DNA from 3 places in the Pseudoalteromonas sp. Isolate6 genome. Region 3 is predicted to be linked to each of the others. Evidence: predicted binding sites of a transcription regulator. Region 3 holds the regulator's gene; each other region holds the start of a gene.
What was found. The regulator MetJ, encoded in region 3, represses methionine synthesis genes. The targets are predictions, from matches to a motif close to TAGACGTCTAGACGTCTA.

Region 1 (12,585 bases), on a different contig from region 3:
ATACTTTATTTCTATGTTCACTTAATAAAAATCAGACTATGCTAAATAGGGTTTCAGTTAAAAGCAGATTGTTGTCGCTTTCGGGCATACCTGCTGTGTTTTTTATTCTTGCTACCATCTTCACCATCGGAACATTATCCAACCTTATCAGCTACATTGACCATATCTATGACGACAGAGTTGTACCACTTAGGCAAATAAAAGTGGTGTCAGATAACTATGCGGTGGTTATTGTTGATACTTTTCATAAGTTACGAGGTCATCAACTCTCAAATAGTGCTGCATTAAAGCAAATCGACGAAGCGAAGAAGGTTGCGGAAAAAGAATGGCGACAATATTTATCGACCGATTTGACAAATGAAGAACGAGAGCTTGTCAAACAGGTTGAGGCTGCAGAACTGACCGTTAAACAGTTGTTGGCTGATTACACTAGCAGAGTAAATGCCAATACATTTGAAGAAATTCCCTACGATAAATTTGTGCATGACCTTTACGCCGTATTTGACCCTTTAAGTGAGAGTTATACTGCGTTGATTGAATTACAGCTTGCCGAAGCAAGTTCGCTGAGAGATAAGGGACGCTCAGAAGCCAGTGCAACCAAAACGGCCATGATCGCGTCATCCTTCATCATTGTGATAGTTATGGTAGTGATTGGTATGCTGATATTCAGATCAATCAATGAGCCACTCAATCGCCTGCGTTTACGCATTGGTAATATCGCAAAAGATGCCGACTTAACTCAGCGTGTAGTGATTGAAGGGGAAGATGAATTGAGTGAGATAGGTAATGATTTTAATACTATGGTGTCGAGCTTACATGAACTAGTCACTAATCTAGTTACTATGGTAAATAGCCTTTCTTCTACGTCCAATGAGCTAAATGGAATTAGCCAGTCAATTGCTGGTACGTCACAAGAGCAGGAACAGCAAACGGTAATGATAGCCACTGCGGCGACGGAAATGAGTAGTGCAATACAGGAGGTTGCACATAGCGCGATGAACACTGCGAACAAGGCTGAGATGTCGGGTAAGCTAGCGAAACAAGGAATGAGTGTAATATCGCAAAATATTCAGGCTATTGAGCGCCTAGCTAATGAGGTTGGGGATAATGCACAGTTGATTAAAGCATTGAACGATCAGTCTAATGAAATCAACCAAGTTGTGTTAATGATCCAAGGCGTTGCAGAACAAACAAATCTTTTGGCATTGAACGCTGCAATTGAAGCTGCGAGGGCTGGAGAGTCCGGCCGAGGCTTTGCAGTTGTTGCTGATGAAGTCAGGCAGTTGGCACACAATACTCAAAAAGCCACAGAATCGATCCGGGATATGATCAGTAAGTTACAAGGCATGGCACAAAACGCAGTGTCATCCATGGAAAGTGCGCAATCGAGCGCTGCAGCTGGAGTGGATAGGGCTAATGAGTCAGCTCAAATCATGACCGACATAGACAAGGCGGTAGATGAAATCGTCGGTATGAACATTCAGGTTTCAACTGCGACAGAAGAACAAACAACGGTGGTTGCGGAAATAAGTGAAAACATAAACGACTTCAGTAGTAGTATTTCTGAAATTACTCGCAATGCACAAAGTAACGCAGATGTAAGTAATGATTTAGAAGCGCTCGCTGAAAAGCTAAACAGTCAAGTACTGGTATTCAAGGTTTAATGATGGCTTTACTTGATAATTAACTTAAGAGGTTTTGCGCTAAAGTCAGAAACCACAATGAAGCTGATTATTTGGGGCTAGAATAGAGCGGGTTTTGTCCATAAACCCGCTCTATATATTTAAGCGTTTTGCATACCTAACCAAGCCTGAAATAGGTTGCTAACCCAGGCCCTACTGTTTTGTGTTAAAACAGGTATTCCATACTTAAATTGTATGCTCTAGGCTCGTTATGTTTTTTAGGTACAAAACCGTACGTGTCGTAAAACGTCTCATCTGTTAAATTGCTGATATTCAGTTTTAGGCTAAGCTGGCTAGAGTATTGATATTTGATGTGTGCATTAAGTAAAAGCTGGCTATCAAGCTCAGCGCGCACAGCACCTCGACGGCCACCTGTTGGCAGCCCAAGGTCAACACCAGGAACGTTTAAAATATCAACTTTTCTGTTTGTATCCCAAGTTGCACTCAAGCCTAAGTTCCAAGCCCCATAAGTATATTTAGTACTTGCATTGAGCGTCTTTCTTGGTGCGTACAAGTTAATATCTTCACCATTTTCGTCGACAACATCGAAATCACTGTAACCAAAGTTTGCTTGCCAATCTTCTGTTAGCTTTGCTTCTAATTCAACTTCAAATCCATCAGCCTCTGCACCATCAACGGGTCGATACCTAGCTGGTCGCTCATTCGCATATTCGGGGATAACAACACCAAAGTCTTCCTTTAAACTATCAAAATAAGCGACATTTAAGCGTAACTTGTCGTCCCATAGTGTGGTTTTGATACCTACTTCTAAGTTTCGCGCTGTGATCGGCGCTAATTGCTTTAAGTTCACATCTATTTTATCCAGTTGTGGCTCATAGGCGTCGGTGTAACTTGCATACGTGCTGATCTGATCATTGATATTGTAAACCAGCCCCACATATAGGCTTTCACCAGTTTCTTTACCTTTATCGCTAGAGAATCCGCTCCAAGCAAAATCACGCTCGTTGGTGCGTTCATAATCGAAGAATTTGACGCCTAGAATAGCGTGAAGGTCATCTGTTAACGTTAATTTACTGCTAAGGGCGATACTCAGCTCTTTTGTTGCTTTGTCCCAATAGCCAATGAATTGCTTATCGGTTGCGGTTAAATGAGCAGCAGGGTGAAGGTTATTAATCGATTGGAGTGGATAAAAAATTGTCCTCGCATTTTCATCCAACTCTTCGAAGCGATCGTCAGTAGATTCAAAATCTGCATTTAAATAGGTGATATTTACTTGGTGCGATCGGTCAAATAATTCAAATCGACCAACCAGTCCCAAAATAAAATTAGTCCCATCGACGGTTTCTATCCAACGTCTATCACCGCCTTGAAGACCAAGGCCCGTTTCTTTGTTTGGGTTTCCACTAAAGTAGGTTAAGGTAATGTCAGCTTCTGTTTTACTGTATTGTGCGCCAAAGTTAAGTGCCCAATCTAAATTGATTTGGTGAGATAATTTTAAATGATAACTTTGGTGGGTATTGCCGTTGTAACTATCTGGCGAGGATAAATTTGTTTTCTTGTCTATTTCAACAGAGCTACCATCAGAGTAAAAAATTGGCAATCCCCACGGCGATAGTTTCAGTTCATTGTCTTGGTAATGAACACTAAACGAGGCTTCTGTATCTTCAGAGAAATAATGATGCAACTGAGTGTATGCAACGATCTTGTTACTATTTTCTTTATCGACGAAGCTATCTTTTTCCTCATAGGCAAGAATAACTCGTCCGGCCAATGCTTCATCTTTAGTGAGAGCTCCGGTTGCATCTACATGTGTACGCATTTTATTCCAAGAGCCAATCTCGGCACCAACTTCAACAAAACCGCCTCGATCTGGTTGCTTGGTGATAACATTTAGTGTTGCTGATGGTTGTCCTGCGCCAGCCATCAAGCCAGCAGCGCCCCTAAGAACCTCTACTCGGTCATAGACAATAGTGTCTAGGCGACTCTCTTGTGGTCCAGCAATTGAAGTAGGTAAACCATCTTTGACCAAGGCATTGACGAGATACCCACGAGAGGTAAACTCAGTATTATCACCCGCTCCAAATTTGTATCTTGAGATACCAGTTGCTTGTACCATGATATCTTCGAGGTCATTAAGTTCGAAGTCTTTTATATAATCGTGACTTAAAACGGTGACAGATTGGGGGGTTTCTTTAATAGTAAGGTCAAGTCCTGTGGGACCCGAGTTACGCTTGATTGGCTGGCCAACAACACTGATCCGTTCAATATTGTCGCGATCGACTTCTGCTGCCGCATTTGGAGAAAAATAAAGGAGTGATAACATCAGAGCTAGTGCTGTAGATTGATGCGCTTTGGTTTGCATGGGTGTTTCCTTTCCTAAATTGTTTTTTCGTCACAAGAGATAAAGATGAAAGTTCCTATGAAATGTAGGAGCTATTTTTCTGAGATTGAACCAAGCTTTCGACCAGTTCTAACTGAAAACAGAAATTATTTTCAATTCTAAATGATAATTCTTTTTGTTACCATAAGGGGTAATTCAAAAAATGAATTATTGCAAAAATAATGGCTTACCCAAATCTCAGATTGGTCAGGATCTAATTGTTAGGTAGGGTGTCAATTAGGTTAGATAGCGCTGTCACAGGGGCTTATCTGTGTTTGAATATCAAAGCAAGGGAGTGAAGTCGTTTTATGTCTTCGCTATTAGGTGGTACATGACGGCAAAACAATGGTTCAACTGGCATAGTTTGAGTGGCGTGTGGTTTGGGTTGTTGCTGTTCATAATATGCTGGACTGGCGCGTTTGCGAGTATTGCCCACGAATTAGATTGGCTATTCAATGAGCCGGTGAGGGCAACAGAGGGCCAATCAAACATAAATTTAGCAGCAGCTTATGAGATGGTACAAGAGGCGTATCCTGACGCCCAAATAGGGATTGCCTTTACAGGTCCTGATACTTATTTTGCGCATGACATCGTGATGCGGATGCCAGATAGTCCATGGCAACATGTTTATGTCGATCCATATTCAGGAGCTATCCAAGCTGAAACCAGCTTTTTTAATATTCAGCGCTTTTTTCGCGATTTTCACATGCATTTTTTCGGCGTTTTTGACAGCATCATTTCATATTATCTTGTGCTTATCTTTGCCGTGCCTTTATGTATTTCGACTGTGAGTGCGCTTTATGTATATCGCGGCTGGTGGAAGAAGTTATTTGCCTTAACACTTAGCGGGGATGCTCGAGCCAAAATGGCAAGTATGCATAAAATAAGTGGAGTATGGGGCTTATGGCTTGCGATTGTTATTTCATTCACGAGTATCTGGTATCTATTTGAGTTTGTACGAATGGATCTGGTTGATGGTAAAACAGCCTTTACCGACGTTGGTGATTTTGCCGTTAATCCTTTGCCCGAACTACCACGACAGAATAAGCCGCAATTGTCAGTAGTAGAATTATTCGCAATAGTAAAAGGGGCGAGACCCGACCTTGAGGTGAAAGCGATCCGCTATTCTGGAGGTTATTTTTATGCTGAGGGGCAATCCCACGATTGGGTCGTGCGGGATAGGGCAAATAAAATATATGTAAACCCTTACAGCGGTGAAGTTGTATACAGCCAAACAGCATCGAGCCAAGGTCTGTACTGGCGCTTATCTGACACTGCAGACCCTCTACACTTTGGCAACTTTGCGGGTGTATGGGGGAAAATATTGTGGTTTATATTTGGGATTGTAATCTCATTTTTGGTTCTCAGTGGTACTTATATGTACATTAAACGGCAGTTTAAGTTGCGTCGTAAAGATGAGCATCGAGGTGTTGTAGTGTCACTGTCTTTAAGCTTTGGAATGATCTTATGTATTTGCTTTTACGCTCAACAGACTATTATGGGTTATGGTATTGCAGGAAGGTGGCCAGAGTTACCCTTTGCTTCGTTTATATTTTTATCGGCCTGGGTGTCGTTCACTTGCTTAATTATCGTGCTTTGGAGCGCAGCTCTGCTTAACTTATGTCTTAAAAATCGGGGGTCTTCGTTCAAGTTGGGTATGAATTGATTTTTTGCAGGCCAAAAAAAACCTCGCTGCTGCGAGGTTTCTTCACTCATGAAACTGTGATTAAACAACACCACGAGGTAAGCGACAGTCGTGATCCTTTGCTGCTAATTCAGCAATCCACTGTTCTTCTGCTTTGAAGCCATCTTCGTTTTCTGTAACGATAGTAAAGCTTGCTGATTTTACAGCTGCAGCCTTAGGCGCTTTCTTAGTCGTTTTCGCTTTTTTGGCAGGTGCCTGCGTTGTCTCACTTGCTACAGCTGACCCTGAAGTTAGCTCTTCTGTTAATTCAGCCACTTCAGCAAGACGCATGTTTTTGCCTCCATCGATGCTATACCAACCTGGTTTTGCAGTGATTTCAGGCTTTTTGCCATGTGCAGCTTCGTACGCAGCTTCGAAAGCGCTTAGTACTTCAGTTTTATCTAGTTTACTCATCGTAGATCCTAGTCGTGTTGTACGCGGATACGCGGGTTAAGATTAAACTCTATTTATACCCATATTTGCGCAAATTTTCAATTTTTTACGTTTTTCAGCGCTAATTCATCGAACTTTAGCCTGATTTTGATGTCTTTTTCGACGCTTATAGTGCTTCTGGGTCAATAATACGACGAATTGTGATCCACATACTGCCAAGTTGCTCATGCCAAATCCGGGTGACTACTTCTAAGGCCTTATGGTTCGGGATAAATAGCCTGCTTAGTGGGTATTGCTTGAAGTTATAAAATTCCGTCGGCGCAGAGAACACTTCAATACCTTGCGCTTCAAATAGGTTTTTTGCGCGTTTCATGTGCGCAGCCGATGTAACCAATGCAACGTCATAATCGACTAGCAAAGGTGCTAGCATTTTTGCTTCGTCCGCTGTGTCTTTGGCATTGGGGTTTTGCTTAATACGTGTAGCGGAAATACCTAAGCTCTGTGCGGTTCTCGCCATAAGTCCCGCGCTTGTTGCATGGCCATAGCCGTAACCAGAGACATACAGTTGGGCTTTTGGGTAAATATTAGCAAGTCTTACACCTTCAACTAACCTAGCTAGACCGCAGCTGCCGAGTTGGGCGTTGCTGGGGAGAGATTTATCTGGGTATAAATCACAGCCAAGTACAACGATTTTATCTATGTTGCTGTGCTTACTTGGATTGAATGCAGCGAGAGTGCCAGTATCTCTCTCGATAATATGTTGTGCGACATAAGGAGTCGACAATGCCCAAGTGGTGAGTAAGACGAACCAGCTTGCAATATAAGGTCCTTTACGCATCTTAGAGATAAAAAGCATAAGCCCCATAAGCACAACCAAAGATAACGGTAAAGGCATCAGAAGTTGACCGACAACCTTTTTGACTTCAAACATTTAAAGATGTCCTAGATTTAGATAAGCCTAACGCAATGCTAGCATGAGATTGAAGCTGTAGAAATGTATAACAGTAAGGGCTCAAAAAGAGCCCTGAATATTATCTTGCGGTGGTTTTGCGGCAAGTGTTGAGGAAATGACGATAGACAGGGTTGTCTTTCATGCTTTTCTTCATAGCTAAATACATCGGGCGATTTAACCCAAGTGCGCCAAGAGGAATAGATTTAATCAATCCTTGGCTTTCATAGGGGGTCACTAACCAGTCCGGTAATGCTGCAACCCCCATACCTGCACTGACAAGTTGGAAGATTAATAAACCTTGATCGACGGTTTTTAGTGTACCGTCAAAGCGTGCATTTTGAATGAAGTGCTTAAATATATCCTGACGCTCTCGTGGAATAGGGTAAGAAATGATGGTTTCATCTTTTAGGTCGAGTGCTGTGACATAGGCCTTCTTGGCCAATTCGTGATCTGGTGCAACGATTAACTTTAATTTAAAGTCAAAAAGGTGCGCGTATTCCAGTTGTTCGGGTTCTCGAATGTCTGAGGTAAGCACTAAGTCCAGCTCATCTTCAATAAGGTCAGGAATAGCGTCGTAGCTAAAGCCCCGCTCGTAATCGACCTTAATGTCAGGCCAAAAGGTATTGAATTCTTTAATTGTTGGCAGCAACCAGTGAAAACATGCATGACATTCCACGCTTAATCTGAGTTGCGAGATAGGCTGATTAAGGCTTTCCTTCAGACGACACTTGGTTGCTTCAACTTTAGGTAAAACATCGTTGGCAAGTTCCAATAATAACATCCCTTGAGGGGTAAAACGTACAGGCTGCGTTTTGCGCTCAAAAAGCTGGCAGTCGAGTTTGCTTTCAAGATCTTTGATCTGATGTGATAAAGCAGATTGAGTTAGGAATAGCTCTCGCGCAGTATTCACAAGAGAACCAGTTTCTTTCAAGGTGGAGATAGTCTTTAGGTGCTTTATATCAATCATTATCAACAATTCTCATATTTGAAGTGAGCAAATCTCAGCTTTTCTCAATATTACGATTCTATTTAGTTATTATCAATGTCTAGACGTCTAAATACCTGCGGTGAATTGTTCAAAAATTCACTAATCCACTATAACACTAAAAATGACAGCGTTGTCACTACTTCTGTAAAAATTTTGCAAAAAATTACAATTTAATTTTATTCATGTGAACTCTGAGAAAGCATCAATTGTTGTTTTTAAACATGAAAACTATATTTTAGACATCTAAACCTCTAGATGGAATTTAAATTATGGCATTAACACATAACTTGGGCTTTCCTCGTATAGGCAAAAAGCGTGAACTTAAATTTGCAGTAGAACGCTATTGGTCAGGTGACTTAACGAAAGACGACCTAATCGCAGAAGGAAAGCGTATTCGTGCAAAAAATTGGGCGTTGCAAGCTGACGCAGGTGTTGACCTTCTCCCTGTAGGCGATTTTGCTTGGTATGATCACGTATTGAATATTTCATTACTTGTCGGCGCTATTCCTAGTCGTCACAAAAATAATGAGCCGGTAAATCTTGATACTGTATTTCGGATTGGTAGGGGGCGAGCACCTAGCGGCTGTGCGTGTGCTGCCAGTGAAATGACAAAATGGTTCAACACTAATTATCATTACATCGTCCCTGAGTTAACACAAACGCAGGACTTTGCTCTGACTTGGACGGAGTTATTTACTCAAGTAGAGGAAGCACAATTACTTGGCTACCAAGCAAAACCCGTATTGGTCGGCCCGGTAACCTATCTCTACTTAGCTAAATGCGTTGGTCAAGAGTTTGATAAATTGGCTTTATTAGATAAGTTATTGATTGTATATCAGCAGGTACTCGGCAAGCTTGCAGAGCAAGGCGTTGAGTGGGTACAAATTGATGAACCTATTTTAGCATTGGAAATCGACGATGTTTATCGCAACGCGCTGCGCCGAAGCTTTGATGCGTTGAACGGCCAAGGAGTAAAAGTGTTATTGGCCAGTTATTTTGACTCCGTACAAGCGCATCTTGAAGATATCCAGTCTTACCCCGTAGAAGGCGTACATTTTGACTGCATAGCGGCAAACTATGACTTGGCCGTGTTAGGTGAAGTAGTTGGGCAAGATAGTGTACTGTCCCTCGGGATTGTGAATGGTCGTAACATTTGGCGCTCGGATCTCGAAGGCGCATACCAGCAACTTGCTCAGGTTCATGAACGTCGTGGTGATAATCTCTGGCTTGCTCCTTCATGCTCATTATTGCACACGCCAGTCGACTTAGAGCAAGAGCAACAGCTTGACAGTGAATTAAAGTCTTGGCTCGCATTTGCCAAACAAAAAGGGCAAGAGCTGGCATTATTGAAAAATGCATTGGAACAACGTGATATTACCCAGTTGGTCGAATATTCTAAGCCTGTAAAAGCGCGCTTGACCTCTACTCGCGTGAATAATAGCGAGGTACAACAGCGTGTTTCAGCGCTTACAGCAAAAGATGGTCAACGCAATAGTGAATTCGCGATCAGAATTAAAAAACAAGCACAGTCGCTAAATTTACCCCTATTGCCAACCACAACGATCGGCTCCTTCCCACAAACTCAAGCTATTCGTAAGGCACGGCGTGATTATAAGGCGGGTATCTTGAATGCTGATGCTTATCATAGCCAGATGGAAGCGGAGATCCGTTATGCCGTTGAAGAACAAGAAGCGCTTAACTTAGATGTGTTTGTACATGGTGAAGCGGAGCGCAATGACATGGTTGAGTATTTTGGTGAATTACTCGAAGGTTTTGCCTTTACTCAGTTTGGCTGGGTGCAAAGTTATGGTTCACGCTGTGTTAAACCCCCTGTGATTTGGGGAGATGTTTCGCGTGCAGCACCAATGACAGTTAATTGGACGAGTTATGCACAGAGCTTAACCAAAAAACCGATGAAGGGTATGCTAACAGGGCCTGTGACTATTTTATTTTGGTCGTTTGTCAGAGATGACTTAGACAAGCCAAGCATCGCGAATCAAATTGCACTAGCACTGAGAGATGAAGTCGTGGATTTGCAAAATGCAGGGATTAAGGTGATCCAAATCGATGAACCTGCATTTAGAGAGGGGATGCCACTCAAAGCCAGTCAGTGGCAAACCTACTTAGCTTGGGCGGCGTATGCGTTTAGGGTATCCGCAAGTGGTGTGAATGACGAAACACAGATCCATACGCATATGTGTTATTCGGAGTTTAACGATATTATCGCCGCCATTGCAGATATGGATGCAGACGTGATCACGATTGAAACGTCACGTTCAAATATGGCGTTACTCGACGCCTTTGAACATTTTGACTACCCCAATGACATCGGGCCTGGCGTTTATGATATTCATACGCCAAACGTCCCTGAGATGGCATGGATAAAAGATTTAATTCACAAAGCAGCGAAGAAAATTCCAGTAGAAAGATTATGGGTGAATCCAGATTGTGGGCTTAAAACTCGAGGATGGCCAGAAACCCGAGCCGCACTTGAGAATATGGTGACAGCGACCAAGGAGCTCAGAAGCGAATTAGGGAAAAGTTAATCTAAAAAGTCCACATACCTCATTGTTTATATACAATGAGGTGTTTGCTAGTTTCTACTCAGTAAAAATGCCATCGCTTGATCTGCGGCTAATGGTTTAGAAACAATATAACCTTGACCAAATTGACAGCCTTTTTGCTTTAATAGCTGCCACTGGGTTTCGAGCTCGATACCTTCAGCGACAACGGTCAGATTAAGTGATTGCGCAAGTTTCAAAATCGCATCAACTAGGGGGTTCTCTCTTTCAGTTAGTTGGTCAATGAAACTCTTATCAATCTTAAGCACATGAATAGGCAGCTGGTGCAAATAACCTAATGCAGAGTAACCCGTACCAAAGTCGTCAAGATAAAGCTTCACTCCAAGGGATTCTAATCCCTGAATAATTTTGGTTGCGAGGGCTAGGTTCGCGATCAATCCAGATTCTGTGATTTCCAAACATAAAGAACCAGGTGTAAGCTCATAGCGATGATAAAGTTGCTGAATTGTATCTACGAACTCTAAGCTTGCGAAATGTCGCGATGAAACATTTACGGTAATACGAATCTTTGGCTGCTTTTGCGCTTTCCAGCGTTTGAGTTGTTTGGCTGCTAATTCCAGCAAATGTAAGTCAAGCTCAATGATCTGTCCGGTTTGCTCTGCAATCGGAATAAAAGCATCTGGAGACACTAGACCATTTTTGGGGTGAAACCAACGGACGAGGGCTTCAAAGCTAACAATAGTGCCTGTCGTTAGGGAAAATATCGGCTGATAATACAGCGAAAATTCATTGTTTTTTATGCCATGCTGCAGATCATTTTCAATATCGGCCTGCTGTTTTAAGCGTTTGCGCATGGCGTTATTAAAATAACATACTTGACCTCGGCCCAAAGATTTTGCTTCGTACATTGCCGCATCTGCTTGTTGCAGTAAATTAATTGCGCTATCGGATTCGTTATCAGTGAATGCAACGCCAATACTGCCAGAAGCTTGTAGAACATGGCCATCTATATGAAGAGGCTTGGTTATGGCGGTGGTGATCCTATTAAGAAGCAGAGTGACTTGTTGCCGGTCTTGGACGTTTTCCATAAAAATCGCAAACTCATCCCCCCCGAGCCGCGCAAAGGTGTCGGTTTTGCGAATGCAGCCATTTATCATCTCAACAATAGCAATTAAGAAATGGTCGCCAACATCGTGGCCAAGTGAGTCATTAATGCTTTTAAATCTGTCTAAATCGAGATAGATCAGGCAGTGCAAATTAGAGGACTCCACTCGCGCTAGCCTCAAAATAGCATGTTTGATCCGCTCTAATAATAAATAGCGATTGGCTAGACCTGTTAAATCATCGTGTAAAGCTCTATGTTCTAGTGCCTGCCTTGAAAGCTGCCGATCTATGGCCATGCTGACTTGACGACTTATATAAGTCAGAATAGATAAATCATGACTCACGAAAGCTTGGTCGTTATTATAGCTTTGCAGCACAATCACGCCCTGATATTGATCATTAACCAAAAATGGTACGCCTAACCAAGAGCGTGGCGAGCGACCCACCATCTTAAAATCACCCCGCGTAATGTGCGCTCTAAATTGATCGTTATCGCATAGCAGAGGTCGTTGGTTCTTCAGAATATAGTAGGATGCAGTATGCTTAATCTGATCTTTTGATACTTTTTGGTGAGCATTACACTTTTCGCCTCCCTCAATCAAATAATCGATTTCTAAAATATCCTGTTGAGTATCATAAAGGCCAATAAAGAAATTCTCGGCGCAAAGCTGAGAGGCAATGATTTTATATAAGTCATCATAAAAAGCTTCAAGGTTCTCAAAGCGGTAAGTGATGTTCGCAATTTTCAGTAGTGATTTTTCTAAATTCTGCGCTTGGTGCAACTGGGTAATCGTGGTTTGGAGGTTTTCTAAGGTGCGTAATTGATGGATTTTGGCGCTGAGTAAATGTGCGACCGTTGATAATATCTGTAAATGCGCGGAGGTAAAATAATCAGACTCAGGGTGTTCACAGTCAATAA
Region 2 (12,890 bases), on a different contig from region 3:
GTATTTTTTACCCCGCCAAAACACCTAATTTGACCATTAACTGCATTTTTCTAGCGCCATTTTTGGTAGATAACAACCGAGCAAAATAAGTACTAGGTAATGTGGTATTTTGAGACTAAAAAACGGTATTAAATTAATGGAGTTGCGCTTCGTCATTAACCATAAACCTCTATAGCTGTTCGTTTCAATGCTGCCGAATTTAGTGCCTTTTTTTAAGCCTCCTTATGATACCTATGCGCAAGGTGTTGACCTCAACCCTTTACGATCTACTGCGACTTTTTCTGAGTTATTAGAGTCACCACATTTTATCGACCATGTAGCTCGCTTTAGCCTAGAAAAAGGCGTAACGAAATCAAGGGCTCAAGCCTCCGTGTGGCATATGTATTACACCTTCAATATTTTCCCAAGCATCATAGTGAGCCATTCGTTATTGCTAACACCATTGCCACTAAAGCTTTGCGAGTTGAGCTACCACCCTGAGCAGCTCAGCATTTTATTGCCTCATCAAGGCAAAGCACTCGTAGACAGTGACACAGAAACACGCTATCACGATTTATTATTCAATCACTTATCACCGCTTCACGACCTGCTACATCAAGCTTTTGGCGTAAAAGAGCGGACGCTATGGAGTAATTGCTTTTATCGCTTGAATGACTTTTTCGATATTATTATGGGGCTTGTGGGTGCGCATCCAACATTGCTTGAAGATAAACAAATATTGACTAAATCCGCCCACTTTGGGGCGCTAAATAATCCGCTAAAGTTTACCGAAATAATCGCGCATGATCCGAGTGGCAAGTATCAAATCCGTCCTGAATGCTGCCTTCTACACAACCGAGAAAATGGCAATTACTGCCGCGACTGTCCCAAACACAAGCACAATGTGGTGCAAAGAAAAGCCGCGTTAAGTAACCTAAGCAAACTGAGGAAAAACGTCTCGATAGAATGAAGCTTTCTCAGCCATCACTAACGCAGCACGCTTATGAGGAAAATCAAATTCAAACTGGCTATGATAGCCAAGTTCTGCAATGCGAGTGAGTAACCTTGCATTATCATGGCGAGGCTCTAGTACAATGCGCTGAGTATCTTCATGCCCTAAATAAATAAGGTGACTTAAACTGGTCATCCAAGCACGAAAATTTTCGGGACCTCTGCATGATTGCTCGCCAACTAATAAATGGATGCCTCTATCTTTGGGCTGCCACTCATAATAACCAGCTAACTTATCTAACTCAGCCCAATAGACTTCAACATAGCCAAATGGCTGTTCATCAAAATACATGATAAGCGGCAAACTATAGTTGTCGGCTAAGCGTTCGCTAAGATACTGCCACTGCTTTTCTTCTGACCACGCCTGCTGCCAAAAATGCGCAACTCGAGGATCGTTCATCCACTGACAAAATAATGGTAAATCCGCTTTTGAGATCAACTTAAAGCGCACAGTCTTATTGAGCTGTGAGTTGTAATACGAGGCGAGCTCTGTACCTTGCTGCGCGGTTTTGTCGGCACAAGGAAATTGCTGCCACAAAGGATGAATTGAATACATACTCTTCCACTTAAATTACACAAACGACCGTCATTGAAGCGACAAAGTGCGTTTGAAAAACCTTAATTAAATTATCTATTTTGAGGCGAGAAAATCTTGTCAATAACACCACTGTCGCATCCTGCTATCGCCAAAGTACCTGCATCTATGTAGACAAAGCAAAAATTTCTTATTTAGTTGCGCTGAAAAAGAAATTTTTAACGCTGTTAGCGTCAGGTTCGTAGCTTCAAATTGAGCAAGTATTATGACAAATTGGTATTAATAACAGAGCCATGAGATCACATGTACTCTGCTTAGTGGACGATGACTAAGGGAATTAATTTAAGGAAAGCACTATTTTGTCGGCAATCTAGGTCATTTTTTTCTGGTACATATGTTTGTCCGCTCGAGCAAATAAGCTAGCCATACTTTCGAACTTATTATCGCTCTTGGCAAACCCAGCTGAAAAACCACACTTGGGGAGTTTTTTCTCTTTTAACGCTTGATAGAAATTAGCCTCACTTTGAAAAATAAAGTCGTTTACTTCCTCTTCATTATCTCGTTGTACAATAGCCAAGAACTCATCACCGCCATAGCGCCCGATAATATCATCTTCGCCGCTAGTGGCCTTCAACGCTTCAGCCAAGCTTTGTAACACTTGATCACCAATCTTATGACCATAGCTGTCATTTATTGGTTTAAAACCATCTAAATCAAGAAAGATACAGTAAATAGCTCCGCCAAGTTTTAAGACAATATCACGCTTATGTTCACCGAGTATTTCGGTCGCGCGACGATTCAACACTTCAGTCAACGGGTCTTGCATTGCAATAGCTTTGATTTTGCTATAACGCTCAATCATCACCAAATCATCTTCTAGCATATCGCGTAAGTGCTCTATAAACTCGACCAACGAAGCGTTGTAATTTGTAGGCTTAAAATCCATCACACACAAAGTGCCAAACGACTTTCCACTGGGCCAGTGAATAGGTACGCCCAAGTATGACTCAAAACCATCAACGGCAACCTCAGGGTTATCGTCCCATTGATAGTTCGCACTAGCATTTTGCTCGTATAAATTACGGTTATTCGCAACAACATGCTTACAGAAAATATTGGTTTCTTGCGGTATAAAACCACCAGCAGGATACGGATTTTCTTCTTGGTCGCTTGCAATCATCACTGCAAAACCATCTTCTTTTTTTTGCACTACAAACGCAGCAGGCGCCGAAAAAATCTTTGCCATTAAATCGACCGTTTTTTGCCATTTTAATAATGTTTGTTGCGAGGACTCTGGTTTGAGCAAGTCTGCATAGGGCACAGTGATACCATTTCGTTCAATTACAATGTTATCTAAACAGTATAGCGAACAGCTGAAAAGAGGATGAATTATTGTTTAAAAAGAAAGCTGTATAAACAGCACGCTGACCGGTAAATCAGCGTGTACTACAAAATTATGGCTTTAATGCTACTTTTCTATCGTTGTAATAAGCAATCAAATCATCAACGGTTTGCTGACAATACTCACGGATCCCTGAAACTAACATGTGCTTTTCACCATAGCCGACTTTAGTGCCGTTAGACAGCAAGTTAAAACGCAGGTTGATCTTGCCACGTTTGCCTTCATAGCTAAACTCTGGCTTAGCTGCTTCCAATGTTACTTCCGATACCGATATATCATCCATATGGATAGACATAGATTCGTAAATCACCATTGGCCTTGCAGGATTGATCATTACTTCTTGCTCACCCATCAATGGGATGATCACATGAGGAAAGGTAGTGCCTGAAAATTCAACGTAATTTCTCGTCAAACTATTGATGAGTGTTGGACAAGTGCTGGTTTCGCCAGTGCGCGACACAGACAGCATCACTTTATCATTTGCGGTAATATCAAATTGTGCAGCACCATCTGGCAATACGAGCTTTGTCGTTTCGTCCACCATGCCCACAAAGCTAAACTCCATATTTTCGCTTAATCCGTAGTGCTTTAATACTAAGGAGAAAAGTAGATCACCCGGTACACAAAACTTCTTTGCATCGATGTCGTGCAATGGGTTGTAATCGTCCGCGACTCCTTTTGCAAACAAGCTCCCCTGTTCTCTGGTAATGGTGATTTCATTTGCTTGTTGTTGATAATACGGCTCTAACATCGCTACTTTTCTCTAACCTCTATGATAAAACTGCGCCATGTTACCAGAATTTTCTGAAATAGAGGTCATATCTGTTACGATAATCTGTTAACAAATATTACACTAGCCGGACTTGGTATTAAAAGTGAGTGAGGTTATTGAAAACAATAACCTCGCTCACTTTTGTTTAGAGTAGAGTTACATTAACCCTTGTAATGGCTCGGCGCCCCACGTAAAGAGTAATAAAGCTGAAAGTGCAATAAAGATAAGGTATGCAACAACACCCGATTTCATAACAGGCGTGCTGACTGCATTTTCTTGCTTACCAGTAACTAACGTCTTTACTAGGTTTTGACCTTTTAGGCGATACACCACAATAGCAAATATATGCAGTGCAATGGCCGCGATTAACAGCTCAATATTGGTGTGATGTATATCACCTGCTAATTCAACTAAGTCGTAAGATACATATTGTGCAAGCGGTCCTTCCACCAAAATATCATCGGTTGTCATCAAGCCAGATACGAGCTGTACAAGGATCAGCACAAAAAATAGTAGCACCATCAAACTGCCTGCGGGGTTATGCCCTACATGACTTTGTTTTGATTTAATGGCCGATAAAATCGCTTTAGGTGAATGAAATAAAGCGCTTAATTTAGCGGTTTGGCTACCAATGACACCCCAAATTAATCGCGTTGCCATCAGTGCTAGCACTAAATAGCCAGTAACAAAGTGAAGATCCATCATGCCTTCTTCACCGGTAATATATAAGGTTACTAGTCCTGCTACGAGCAGCCAGTGAAACCCGCGGATAAATCCATCCCACACTTTGGTCATCATTTATTTGCCCCATAGGTAAAAATCATTGCAATGATGACAGGTTATAAAACTCAGCACAAAGAGTTAAGGTTAAATAACCGCTTATCTTGATATAGCACCCAATTTTGAATGCTAATTAAGCATAATGTTCTATAGTAAACAGGAGTCAGCTTTACTTAGTTGGAGCAATAATGAAATATTTACTGCTAATGCTGCTGTTGTTTTGTGTCTGCTGCGACGCAAAAATATTGCTGATCTCGAATGAGCCTGCCGATGAGCAAAGACTTTTTACCAAACAACCCCATAGTTTAGAGTCCGATACCAACAACTTGCTTTTAAACCAGTTCGGCCGAGATTACTTCGATTTTAACATTGTCACCCCAGCCGAACTCAACCAATTGCTGGCAAGTGAAGACCCAGTGTGCGCAGTGTCTCGCCTAAAAACCCCAAGCCGCCAGCAAGCCTTCTTGTTTACCATCCCCATTCACCTCTATCCAAGCCATAGATTATATTACTTCAAGCAACGCACTCCTATTGATGCCAGCCTTGTGAACAGCACCGGTAAGCTGACGTCGCTTGCAAGCTTAATGGCTTACTATCCTCAAGCCACCATCATCAAGGAGATCGGCAAGTCTTACGGTAATACCATTGACTCCGCATTAGCGCTGCTTGACCCAAAAAATGTTGCCACCAAACCATATAAAACGTCAGCACAAACCATTATGGAACACTTCAGCGCAGGAAGGGACGACTTTATATTAGCCTACCCCGCTATTTTTCAGCAAAGCTTTCCTAAGGACAAAGCCCATCAAGTGGGGTCATTACCAATAGCAAATAATCTTCCTCACCTGGAGGGCCATATCGCTTGCAGCCATACCCAAGAAACCCAAGCATTTATCGAAAAGGCCAACCACATGATCCGTGCACTTTACTCCACTAATACCTACCTCAACACACACTTAAAATATCTCCCTAAACAAGATCACGCTTTGATCACCAGACGACTTGCGATGCTAAACGCCAAGTATCAACGTACCGCAGCAAAATAATCTCAACAGCTATTGCACAAAGGTCATACCTGGTTTAAATTAAATCGCACACGACTAAATCACAAGAGATTAAAAATGACGACGCTATATCAGTTTGAAGCAAACACATTACAAGGTCAGACATATCACTTTACCGACTTACAAGGTAAAGCTGTGCTTATTGTTAACACGGCCAGTGAGTGTGGATTAACCCCACAATACGAAGGGCTACAAAAATTACATCAAAAATATGCGGACCAAGGCCTTGTTATCATCGGCTTTCCCTGCAACCAGTTTGGTAAACAAGAGCCTGGTGATGCAAAACAAATTCAACAAGGCTGTTTAATCAACTATGGTGTCGATTTTCAGATGATGGAAAAGATAGAAGTTAATGGCGACAACACACACCCACTTTATCAATACCTAAAATCTGCACTTCCAGGACTATTTGGTAATAAAATCAAGTGGAACTTCACTAAGTTTTTATTCAACCAACAGGGTGAACCGATTAAGCGCTATGCTCCAATCACCAAACCAGAACAAATAGCCAAAGATATTGAAAAGTTATTAAATGAGTAAATCGAATCCGCAGCTCAACCTCGATAATCAGATCTGCTTTCGGCTATATAGTGCATCAAGACAGGTTACCCGACTCTACCAGCCGTTACTCAAAGAGATTGGGCTCACGTACCCGCAATATATAGTGTTATTGATTTTATGGGAGCAAGATGGACTGCTCGTGAAAGAAATAGGCGAGCGAGCTGAACTCAATAGCAACACCTTAACACCGCTTCTTAAGCGATTAGCAGAACGAGGTCTAGTTACCCGCAGCAAAAACCCTGATGACGAACGGCAAACCTTCATTTACTTAACTGAAGCAGGTAAAGCACTGGAGCAATCATGCACATGTATCCCAGCACAAATGATGGCAAAAGCGGGCTTAAATATGGAGCAAGTTCAACAGTTAAAGCAGTCTCTTGATATGTTATTAAAGTCCAGCGCTGCAACACCATAAGAAAAAGCAAAACACAGCAAAGCTCAATCTGAGCATTCAAGCATAAAAAAACCCATGCATAGCATGGGTTTTTTCTCTTTCACTTGATTATGCAAACAATGCGTTTGCTTTTTCAACGATATTTTCTACCGTAAAGCCAAATAGCTTGAATAGCTCATCAGCAGGCGCTGACTCACCAAACGTTGTCATACCAACGATCGCACCATTTAGGCCTACATATTTGTACCAGAAGTCCTCGATACCCGCTTCGATAGCGACGCGACGCGTTACTGAGCTTGGTAGTACACTTTCTTTGTATTCAGGAGATTGCGCATCAAAAATGTCAGTTGAAGGCATAGACACAACACGTACCTTTTTACCTTCTGCACGAAGCTTATCCGCAGACTCAACCGCAAGTTGCACTTCAGAACCTGTCGCAATAAGAATAATTTCAGGCTCACCATCACAAGATAGCACATAACCACCTTGCTTAATTGCTGCAACCTGCTCAGCGGTACGTGGCTGCTGCGCAAGACCTTGACGAGTAAATACAAGTGCAGATGGACCATCAGCGCGTTCAACCGCTTGCTGCCAAGCAACTGCTGACTCAACTTGGTCACATGGACGCCAGCTCGCTAGGTTTGGCGTAGTGCGTAAGTTCGCCATTTGTTCTACTGGTTGGTGCGTTGGACCGTCTTCACCAAGACCGATTGAATCATGGGTATACACAAAGATACTTCTTTGCTTCATCAATGCAGCCATACGTACGGCATTGCGTGCGTATTCCATAAACATTAGGAATGTCGCACCGTAAGGGATAAAACCTCTGTGCAATGCAATACCATTCATGATGGCAGACATACCAAACTCGCGCACACCGTAGAAGATATAGTTACCCGCAGCATCTTCTGCCGTTAAGCCTTTAGATTGATCCCAAAGTGTCAAGTTAGAACCCGCAAGGTCAGCAGAGCCACCCATAAACTCAGGTAGAATTGGACCATAGGCATTCAATGCATTTTGTGATGCTTTACGTGTTGCAGGGTTTGCAGGATTCGCTTGAAGCTCTGCAATATACGCTTCAGTTTTCTCTGACCAATCTGCTGGAAGTTCGCCTTTCATGCGACGCTCAAATTCAGCAGCAAGCTCAGGATAATGCATTTGGTATTCAGTGAACTTAATCAACCAGTCACTTTGTTGATTTTGACCACGTGCTGTTGCGTCCCATTTAGCGTACACATCTTCTGGTATTTCAAATGCACCGTGTTCCCAACCAAGGAATTCACGAGCAGCTTTGATTTCATCCTCGCCCAGTGGTGCACCGTGACAATCATGGCTACCTGATTTATTTGGTGAACCATAACCAATAACCGTTTTACAACAAATAAGCGTTGGCTTGTCAGACTCTGCTTGCGCCGCTTCGATTGCAGCTTTAATCGCATCGCTATCGTGGCCATCAACACCGGCGATAACATGCCAGCCATAAGACTCAAAGCGTTTTGGTGTATCGTCGCTAAACCAACCTTCAACTTCACCGTCGATTGAAATGCCGTTGTCATCCCAAAATGCAATCAGTTTGCCAAGACCAAGCGTACCCGCAAGTGAACAAGCTTCGTGTGAGATACCTTCCATCAAACAGCCATCACCTAAGAATGTATAGGTATAGTGGTTAACGATGTCGTAATCTTCACGGTTAAACTGTGCAGCCAATGCTTTTTCAGCAATCGCCATACCTACCGCATTAGTAATACCCTGACCTAATGGGCCTGTAGTCGTTTCAATACCTGGCGCGTAACCATATTCTGGGTGGCCTGGTGTTTTTGAATGTAGCTGACGAAAGTTTTTGATGTCATCAATTGATAAGTCATAACCCGACAAATGCAACAATGAATAAATTAACATTGAGCCGTGACCGTTTGACAATACAAAGCGATCTCTGTCGAACCACTCAGGGTTACTTGGGTTGTGCTTTAAAAAATCGCGCCAAAGTACTTCTGCGATGTCCGCCATGCCCATCGGGGCTCCTGGGTGGCCAGACTTGGCCTTTTGTACAGCGTCCATGGAAAGAACGCGAATTGCATTAGCAAGTTCTTTGCGAGATGGCATGAATTCTCCTACCTTTAAATGTGTTTCGCGGGGTTTGAGCCCATTCTTACTTATTTATATGGCTAACTGCAACGGCAAAGGCCATAAAAAAACGGGTACAGACAGACTTTTTCCGACCAATAAAAAAGTTTGCACAATTTTGGACGTCTAGGCGTAAAATAACTAGTCAATGCCTAGGTTTTTTGGTTAGAATACGCCCCTTAATTTTTCGCGCTGTCCCTGATGTTTGTGAAGCGCAATATTTGTGAGCATAAATACAATGGCTAAACATTTATTTACTTCTGAATCTGTTTCTGAGGGCCATCCAGATAAAATCGCCGATCAGATCTCTGATGCGGTTCTAGATGCCATCCTTGAGCAAGATCCAAAAGCACGTGTTGCGTGTGAAACTTACGTTAAAACCGGTATGGTTATGGTTGGTGGTGAAATCACGACTAGCGCTTGGGTTGATATCGAGGAATTAACTCGTAAGACCGTGCGTGAAATTGGTTACACGCATTCTGACATGGGCTTTGACGCTGATTCATGTGCAATCCTAAATACCATTGGTAAGCAATCACCTGATATTAACCAAGGTGTTGACCGTACTCGCCCAGAAGAGCAAGGTGCTGGTGACCAAGGTCTAATGTTTGGTTACGCGTGTAACGAAACCGACGTACTGATGCCTGCTCCAATCACATACTCACACCGTTTAGTTCAGCGCCAAGCGCAAGTTCGTAAAGACGGCACACTACCTTGGTTACGCCCAGACGCTAAGTCTCAGGTAACATTCGCGTACGAAAACGGTAAAGCTGTAGGTATCGACGCAGTTGTATTATCTACACAGCACTGTGATTCTGTTTCACAAGCAGACCTTGTAGAAGCTGTGATGGAAACTATCATCAAGCCTACATTACCTGCAGAGCTTATCACTGAAGCAACTAAGTTCTTCATCAACCCAACTGGCCGTTTCGTTATCGGTGGCCCTATGGGTGACTGTGGTCTAACAGGTCGTAAAATCATCGTAGATACATACGGCGGTATGGCACGTCACGGTGGTGGTGCATTCTCTGGTAAAGATCCATCAAAAGTTGACCGTTCTGCAGCGTACGCAGCACGTTACGTTGCGAAGAACATTGTTGCCGCTGGCCTTGCTGACAAGTGTGAGATCCAAGTGTCTTACGCAATCGGTGTTGCTGAGCCAACCTCTATCAGCGTAGAAACTTTCGGTACAGCTAAGCTTGATGAGTCGCGTTTAATCGAACTTATCCGCGCGCACTTCGACTTACGCCCTTACGGTCTAATCACTATGCTAGACCTTGAGCGTCCAATTTATCAGCCTACTGCTGCTTACGGCCACTTTGGTCGTGAAGAGTTCCCTTGGGAAGCAACAGATAAAGCTGACGCACTGCGTGCAGCAGCAGGCCTATAATCCCCTGCTGCAAAAAGTAAAAAAGGCGCCTAGTGCGCCTTTTTTAATGCCTACGGTTAATCCCCTACCCGATAAATACTTCGTCGACATCATCTTTTAAGTTTTGATACTCATCTTCATGCAGATTAAGCTCAATCATCACCTTATCTTTAAATAAATACCAATCTGCTGCGCTTCTAAAGTGTTTTGCTTCAAAACAGAGATTTTCAGCCAGTTTAAGTGCCGCAAAGGTTTGCACATATTGCGCATTTTTTTGCTCTTCAAGATAGCTTACGTCATGGTGACGCAAAATCATCTGACATATTTCTTTGGGTAAGTGCCAAGATGTCGCAAGAAAGTAACCTATTACTGTATGTGGCACTGGATATTGTTGCTGCTCATAATAAATCAGTGTTTGCTCAGGTCGCTCTATGGACTGTTTTATTACCTCAGCGTAATCAGGGTATTTTACGGCCATTGCAGGGATCCCGGCATCATGAAACAGTCCGAGCAACTGTAAATTCTCCATCGGTAATGATGACTTTAAGTGATGTCCAACTACCATTGCAGCTTTTGAAATATCAGCAGCGTTATCCCAAAATTGCTGCAGTGAAATACAGCATTTGGACTGCTCAAACGCGTTTTTAAGCAAATATCCTGTCACGAGCTGCGTAATACAGGTAACGCCCAAAAACATCACAGCTTGTTTAATGTCTGTAATAGTGCGGGCAAGGCCATACGCAGGTGAATTAATCACCTTTAACACCGCAGCTGATGCACCAACATCTGCTGCAATAATATCCGCAACAGCAAATAACTCAGGTTCTGGTTTTGATAATTCATTTTGTAAGGCTTGTAATATTTCAGGCTTAGCAGGTAAGTTAAACCCGCCGCGCAGATCATTCAGCACTTTATCGTCAATATCGATCATTGGGCTACCTCTGAATTGATAAATCCAAGTTTAGTTCATCGCCTGATATTTGCAGTATTGAAGTTAAAATACTCGAGTGAATAAGCTATCATCGAGATTAAGTATTAAATAACAAAGTGTATTTAAATGTCGAATGGTAGCTTAGCACCGTTTTTACTGGCGTTAAAAAGTGCGAACATCGAAAAAATAAAAGCCGTGTACACAGACGCTCCCAAAGACGAGCAGATTGAAGTCCTAAAGTTTCTTTTCAAAAGCGCACAGAGTGACGATGCACGCTATGGCCACTATCAAGATATAGCGAGTATTTGCTTACAAGCTGCGCGCTTTCCAGAAGCGATGATAGCTGCGATTAACTCCTTAGAAAAGTTTGCCTTTTTCTCACCCCCTTTGATCCAAGCTGAGCAAATCAACAACCTCAACCAGCAAGGGAATAACATACTGCACATTCTTTTATCGCAAATCGCAGCGAAAGATAACGGCCTCAACTACCTCAGAACCTTATTACACTTTGAAAGTAAAGAACTACTACAAAACGCACTTAGTCAAAGAAATGCAAAAAAGTTAACACCTCTCGAATGCTACTTAGCTTTTAATAGCCATACTACCCCGCTTAGCATTCAAGAATTAAGTGCGTTACTCGGCTTGATAGAAATCGAACGACGACATATAAGCGTTGTAGAACTCCACAACGCTAAAATGATTGAGTCACATCTCATACAACAAAATCGATTCAGCGAGTATAAACAATTTCTGTTAGCTACTTACTACCAAGGCAATACAGGATGAGTTTTCCCAAACTTTGGATTAAGAGGCTGGCAAACTGGTGATGTATTCACTTGCCGTCATACGGTGATAAGTGACTTGCTCGTAAAGTAAGTGCGCAGGGTTTGGGTCAACCACTTCAATTGGAATAGCTTTGTGCCTTGCTATTTCCAAGGCCATTTGAGTGATATTGACACTAAAGGAAGTACCTATAAAAATCATGCGATCCGCAGCATACATTCGTGACTGTGCTTCGCTAATACGATACAGATCGGTGTAGTATTCGTCGAATAGCAATACATAGGGTTTAAGTGACACGCCTTTTTCTGGGCCTCGCTGCGCGATCTTGAAAAGTGCTAACAGCGACTCAGCTAATCGACTTTCGTCCACCTCATCCCAAGGGGCAGTAAAGCACTCCGTGGGCTCACCTTGGGTATGAAAGGGAGTCACCTGATCAACACGGCCATGGATCGCAATAAAATGATTATTTCCCGCTTTACCATCTAAACCGTCGATATTTTGCGTGATCACATTTTTATCACTAAGCCATTGATGAACTTGATTGGGGCCGTGATTACGATAAGTCACAAAACGATGGTAATACCATTTTAAGAATTCCGCCGGTTGTGATTTATACATTGCGCGCGTAGCCATTTCTTGAGGAGTGTAGTTAGCCGAACCTATCGTCCAAAATCCATCCTCTCCCCGGAAAGTCGGAATACCACTTTCAGCACTTACACCAGCACCTGTGATATATAACGTTTGCGACATAATACGCCCTCAATCCACGTAAGTTTGACTCACGATAACGTAAAGTAAACACCCACAGCTAGTAATACAAGTATGCCCACAAGCCCAAACATTGGCAGCTTACTGACTGACTCGGGTTTTTTGAGTGCATTATTCGTGACTGCGGCTTCATTCTCAGAAGGTTTATCATCTAGCACTCCCCCTGCGGGGTTAGTTGATTGAGGCAAAGACTGCTTTGAGGTCTGAGCTTCTGTCGTTCCCTCAAAGGCCGTACATGGGATCTGCCATTGATACCCTTTTCTCGAAAAGGTTTTGATAGCATCATCCCCAAATAAAGCGCGTAAATGCCCGATATTTTGAAATACGACCTGATCCGTTACTTTTCTATCTGGCCATACCTTTTCTAAAATATCTTCTTTACTGTGAATGGTTTGAGGAGCAGTTAAAAATAGCTCC
Region 3 (5,690 bases):
ACCTGTGCAATGCCTACTTTTGCAGACACTTTGCCATTGCTTGCAATTTCAAGCGCACCTGTATATCGAAGCGCAGCGTCATTCGCAGTGGCCTTTGCATAGTGTGTCGCATAAAAGTCATCGAGTTGCTGGCGATTTTCTAAAAACGTTTGCCATGTACCCACACTCAAGGACTCAGGCATTAATGCCTCTAATTCAATATCGTCAAGCTCAAGTTCAATGCCTAACTCTCGTGCTAAGATCAAAAGCTTACGCTGCATATCTCGGCCAGATAGATCTTCTCTCGGATCAGGCTCAGTAAAACCAAGTTCTTGCGCCCCAAGCACTAGCTCAGAAAATGCTTCAGAACCATCATAGCGACTACAAAGCCAAGATAAAGTGCCGGAAAAGACGCCTTCAATTCTCACTACTTCATCACCACTATTTTGCAGATCAGCCAATGCAAAGTTAATGGGAAGACCTGCGCCAACACTGGTGTTGTAACGCCATAACAGGTTACGCTCTTGTAACTGCTGACGCAGCTTTGAGTACCAACCTTGTTGTGCCGTGCCGGCATATTTATTGGCGCTGATCAAATGGCAGTCATGTTCAACAAACTGTGGATACAACTCGCTGAAGCGCTCGCTCGCAGTAATATCGACCACCACTTTATGCTCGTAATCTAGCTCTTTAATACGAGTGAATAGCTCTGCTTCATTGTATTCAATAGCCTCATTTTGCCACTGCTGTTGCCATGATGCTAAATTCAACCCGCTTGGACAGAACAACATTTGCTTAGAACGCAGTAAGCCAACCAACTTAAGATCAAAGTGCTCACTCAGCTTAGCGACTTGGTTTTTGCATTGTTCGATAAACACTTCACCCACATTGCCAACACCCGCCACAATCACAGCAAGCTCTCTGCCTTTATTGACCAAACGCTCATGCAATATAGCAAGTAGATCACTATCAATTGCTTGATCGGTTAACACTAAGCTGTAATGACGCTCTTGCAGTACAAAACGGGTGACAATCGCATGTTCATCCAATAGCTCCAGAGCCTGCTGATGTAACCCAGCAACATCCTGACTTGGGGCAACAATAGCAAAGCCTTGTACTTGCGACTCAATAATATTGGCTCGCGAATCCAGCGCTTTGATCACAACATGGCTAAACTCAGATGGCACCAGTAAGTGTGCCTCTCCACCTTTAACAAAATGATGAATGCTATGCTGGATAAGCTGGCTTAGCTGTTTTACTTCACCACTTTTTAGCTGCTCGACGCGTAACAGGTCAAGTTGTCCAAAAGTGGTAATAAAGCGCTTCTCTTTGCTATAGCCTGCCTTTACTATCTCAGTGCCAAGTGCATCGGCATCAAAGCTGCTACGAACTTGTAGTTTTATATCGGTATCTTTAAGTGGAGACAGCGTTTTTGCATGTAATACCGGATTACCTAATCGTGCGAGTAATTCAGCTTGGCCACGGCATACCTTAGTGTATTTTATGGCATTGGCGACTTTACGTGGATCAGTGCTGAATACACCAGTTGTATCCGTCCAAATTGATACTTGAGCCGCATCAAGATAACTTGCCAACAAAGTTGCGCTATAGTCACTGCCATTCCGGCCTAAAGTCACCGTTTCCCCTTGTGCATTTGCAGCAATAAAACCGGTAACGATATAGATAGCGTGATCATCAATAGCGCGATAGCACGCTTCTTTGTTATGGGCGTGGAGTAACACTCCCTCTTGTTGTACAAATAACGTACGAGCGTCGATAGCTTTGGCTTCAACACCCTGAGAGCTTAGGTAGTTTGCTAATATACGAGCCGACCATAGCTCTCCATGTGCAAGTAAACTCGCGTAGTGAAGCTGTTGTTCTTCTCGCCCTGAAGCGATTGCTTGCAGCTCATTGACAAGCTGTTTGAGTAACACACTGTGTTGTTCACCTACAAACAAGGCATCAATTAATTCACGTTGATGATTTTCAACTTGTAATAAAACATCGTTGAATGCGCGAACATCTTGCTGCTCAAAGCTTTGCCATAATTTCACTAGGGTATTCGTTGTTTTTCCTGCAGCAGAAACCACAACACTGTCACCTAGCTGACATTGCTCTAACACTATCTTGGCAACCGCCTGATAACGCTCTGGCGAGCTTAAACTCGAACCACCAAACTTATGTACTACTTTTGCCATTTACTCACCACAACGCTACTGTATGCGCAGGCGTTAATTTGAATGACTTAGCATCATCACTCGCCTGACTTTCATCAATACATGCAAATCCTGACTCCAGATCTGCAATGAGATCCTGTGCATCTTCAATGCCCACAGAAATACGAATTAACGTATCGCCCACTCCCGCTTCTAAACGTGCTTGCGGCTCCATTCCTGCGTGTGTCATCGTCGCTGGATGGCAAATTAGACTCTCAACCCCACCTAAAGATTCAGCCAATGAAAAGTGCGTTAGAGACGTTAAGAACTTCGCTGATGTTTGCAGATCGCCTTTGATATCAAAGCTCACCATACCACCAAAGCCGAGCTGTTGTTTTTTCGCAAGTTCGTGTTGAGGATGCGATTCAAGGCCAGGGTAATAAACTTGGCTAACATACGGCGACTTTTCTAAATACTCCGCAATCAGCTGAGCATTTTCTTGATGCTGGCGTAAACGCACGTTTAAGGTGCGCAGTCCACGTAGAGTAAGGTAACTATCAAAAGGTGCACCTGTAATACCGATATTATTCGCCCACCAAGCTAACTCATCACCCAACTCCTGTGTACGCGCGATCACCGCGCCCCCCACGACATCAGAATGACCATTGATATATTTAGTGGTTGAATGCACGACGACATCCACGCCAAAAGCAATAGGGTTTTGTAATGCAGGAGACAAGAAGGTGTTGTCAGCGGCAACCAAAGCCCCTATGGAGCGCGCTGCGTTTACGACAGCTTCTATATCCGTGAGCCTTAATATGGGGTTACTGGGTGTTTCAATCCAAACTAATTTAGGTTTGATCTGCTGCAGCTGTGCAAGACTTTCTGGTTGCGTAAGATCCAAGACGGCTAATTTGAGCAATCCACGCTTTGCAAGCGATGTAAACAAGCGATAGCTACCACCATAACAGTCATGTGGAATAACCAGCGTATCGTCATGGTTAAGCAGTTGCGTTACTAGGTGAACGGCAGCCATGCCAGTCGCGGTAATAATGCCACGAGCACCGCCTTCAAGTTCGGTAAGTGCCTGTGCCAGCACATCACGATTAAAGTTACCACTGCGGCCATAATCGTAGTCGCGTTTGGTATCAAAATCGGCAAAAGAATAGGTGGTAGAAAGGTAAAGCGGTGGTACTACTGCTCCATGTGCTTTATCAGCTTCTATACCGTGACGCACTGCAACCGTCGATTTGTTAACTTGACTCATAAGGTCACCTAGATAGTTGGATGTTTAGACGTCTAAAAGGTTAGAGCAACAGAAACTAGAAGTCAAAACATTTATACCGCTAAATGGCTAAATAACTAGTATTTGACTATCTTTTTTAAACCGATAAAATTTCGCCACTCTAGGCGTTGCTAATACGACTGAGTTATTGAAAACTATGGCAGAGATTCTTCTATCTCGCTATGGCGGATTAGTTTATTCATCTATTTGGGTTTAGGATTTATCTTTAATTCGTAAAGTTATCCCTATATTCATGCGGTTGGTGAATAATGTAGACCAGAACCCAGTCATATTGGCATTGATGTAACTGAGGCAAGTACACAATTATGGCAAAATGGAACGGTGAGTATATTCACCCATATGCAGAACACGGTAAGAAAGCAGAGCAAGTAAAAAAGATCACGGTGAGCATACCTCTGAATGTACTCAAAGTGCTAACTGATGAGCGTACACGTCGCCAAGTGAATAACTTACGTCATGCCACGAACAGTGAGCTTTTATGTGAGGCGTTTCTACATGCCTTCACAGGTCAGCCACTGCCGAGCGATGAAGACTTGAGAAAAGATAATCCAGAGCGTATTCCGTTAGAAGTAAGACAAATAATGGAAGAACGAGGCTTGGAGATCCCAGAAATAAACGAAGAGTGATAAAAACTCTCTCGCGCTGGAATACAGACACAAAAAAAGCCTCGACCGAGGCTTTTTTCATTTGGATAATACCATTGGTATTATTCCATATATCCAGCTGGCATGTCGATTTGTGCCACGCCTGATTCAATTGCAGCTGCCGCTACCGCTTTTGCAATACGAGGTAACAAACGTGGGTCCATTGGTTTTGGAATAATATACTCAGAACCAAACTCAAGGCTATCCACGTCAGCCGCTTTTAACACTTCAGCAGGCACAGGCTCTTTAGCAATCGTTCTAATTGCTTCAACCGCTGCAATCTTCATCTCGTCATTGATAGCAGTTGCACGTACATCAAGCGCACCACGGAAGATAAACGGGAAACACAGCACGTTATTTACTTGGTTTGGATAGTCCGAGCGACCAGTCGCCATGATCAAATCATTACGTGCACCGTGTGCAACTTCAGGGCTGATCTCTGGATCTGGGTTAGAACAAGCAAATACCACAGGCTTGTCAGCCATTAACTTTAGATCTTCAGCAGAAAGTAAATCTGGGCCAGAAACACCAACAAATACGTCCGCATCTGCAATCACGTCTTGTAACGTACGCTTATCCGTGTTGTTTGCAAACAGCTCTTTGTATTCATTTAGGTCATCACGGCGAGTGTGGATCACGCCTTTTCTGTCCAGCATGTAGATGTGCTCACGTTGAGCGCCGCACTTGATCAATAATTCCATACAAGCAATAGCGGCTGCACCCGCGCCAAGACACACAATAATCGCATCGTGAATATCTTTACCTTGGATTTCCAACGCATTCAGCATACCCGCAGCGGTTACAATTGCAGTCCCGTGCTGATCATCATGGAATACAGGAACGTCACAACGCTCGATTAGCGCGCGCTCAATCTCAAAGCACTCTGGCGCTTTAATATCTTCAAGGTTAATACCGCCAAACGTGTCTGCGATATTTGCCACCGTATTGATGAAGTCTTCGGTGGTATTGTGCTTAACTTCAATATCGATTGAATCAAGGCCCGCAAAACGCTTAAATAATAGCGCCTTACCTTCCATGACAGGCTTTGACGCCAAAGGACCTAAGTTACCCAAGCCAAGAATCGCCGTACCATTACTGATCACCGCAACCATATTTCCTTTACCCGTGTAACGGTATGCATTCGCCGGATCAGCCGCGATTTCACGTACTGGCTCTGCAACACCAGGGCTGTATGCAAGTGCTAAGTCTTTTACGGTCTCGGCAGGTTTAGTAAGTTCAACACTGATTTTACCTGGAACGGGCTTCTCGTGATAATCTAGAGCTTGTTGACGAAAATCTGTCATGGCGCGATATTTTCCTACGAAGTTAATGTGAGAGTGTGGTAAACGTTCGCATTCTGAATGTTGGCAACCTATCAGGCAGGTTAGAGCAACACACAGTGCGATTAACTATATGAGCGACGACATTCAACCACTCAACAAGCCTATGTGCTTTGCTGTCGTGGTATGTCAATAGGACATATAGTTAATCGACCGTATTCACACAATACCGAGTTTTACTCATTATTCAAGTAAAATCAGGTCTATCCACTAGCACGGTATTTTCTATACTTTTCCGAGAAGATAAGCTCAATTTTAAGAAATA

Region 1: the regulator MetJ is predicted to act here: its motif matches at 8,092-8,109, upstream of metE (5-methyltetrahydropteroyltriglutamate--homocysteine S-methyltransferase).
Region 2: the regulator MetJ is predicted to act here: its motif matches at 8,742-8,759, upstream of metK (methionine adenosyltransferase).

Annotation. Positions count from the first base shown of each region.
Region 1 covers NZ_JAKEVK010000114.1:78-12,662, forward strand. The annotation lists gene L1D50_RS14915 (methyl-accepting chemotaxis protein) at 39-1,664, shown strand; gene L1D50_RS14920 (TonB-dependent siderophore receptor) at 1,849-4,005, opposite strand; gene L1D50_RS14925 (PepSY-associated TM helix domain-containing protein) at 4,355-5,689, shown strand; gene L1D50_RS14930 (hypothetical protein) at 5,750-6,121, opposite strand; gene L1D50_RS14935 (ElyC/SanA/YdcF family protein) at 6,267-7,031, opposite strand; gene L1D50_RS14940 (LysR substrate-binding domain-containing protein) at 7,132-8,019, opposite strand; gene metE (5-methyltetrahydropteroyltriglutamate--homocysteine S-methyltransferase) at 8,310-10,586, shown strand; gene L1D50_RS14950 (EAL domain-containing protein) at 10,634-12,585, opposite strand, start outside.
Region 2 covers NZ_JAKEVK010000024.1:41,264-54,153, forward strand. The annotation lists gene L1D50_RS05650 (IucA/IucC family C-terminal-domain containing protein) at 188-949, shown strand; gene L1D50_RS05655 (GNAT family N-acetyltransferase) at 914-1,546, opposite strand; gene L1D50_RS05660 (sensor domain-containing diguanylate cyclase) at 1,896-2,846, opposite strand; gene L1D50_RS05665 (DUF3581 family protein) at 2,980-3,678, opposite strand; gene L1D50_RS05670 (cytochrome b/b6 domain-containing protein) at 3,856-4,494, opposite strand; gene L1D50_RS05675 (hypothetical protein) at 4,668-5,525, shown strand; gene L1D50_RS05680 (glutathione peroxidase) at 5,601-6,083, shown strand; gene L1D50_RS05685 (MarR family transcriptional regulator) at 6,076-6,519, shown strand; gene tkt (transketolase) at 6,607-8,601, opposite strand; gene metK (methionine adenosyltransferase) at 8,861-10,012, shown strand; gene L1D50_RS05700 (HDOD domain-containing protein) at 10,077-10,922, opposite strand; gene L1D50_RS05705 (hypothetical protein) at 11,049-11,708, shown strand; gene L1D50_RS05710 (Sir2 family NAD-dependent protein deacetylase) at 11,727-12,455, opposite strand; gene L1D50_RS05715 (winged helix-turn-helix domain-containing protein) at 12,485-12,890, opposite strand, start outside.
Region 3 covers NZ_JAKEVK010000246.1:139-5,828, reverse strand. The annotation lists gene metL (bifunctional aspartate kinase/homoserine dehydrogenase II) at 1-2,177, opposite strand, end outside; gene metB (cystathionine gamma-synthase) at 2,182-3,402, opposite strand; gene metJ (met regulon transcriptional regulator MetJ) at 3,747-4,067, shown strand; gene L1D50_RS20695 (malic enzyme-like NAD(P)-binding protein) at 4,148-5,389, opposite strand.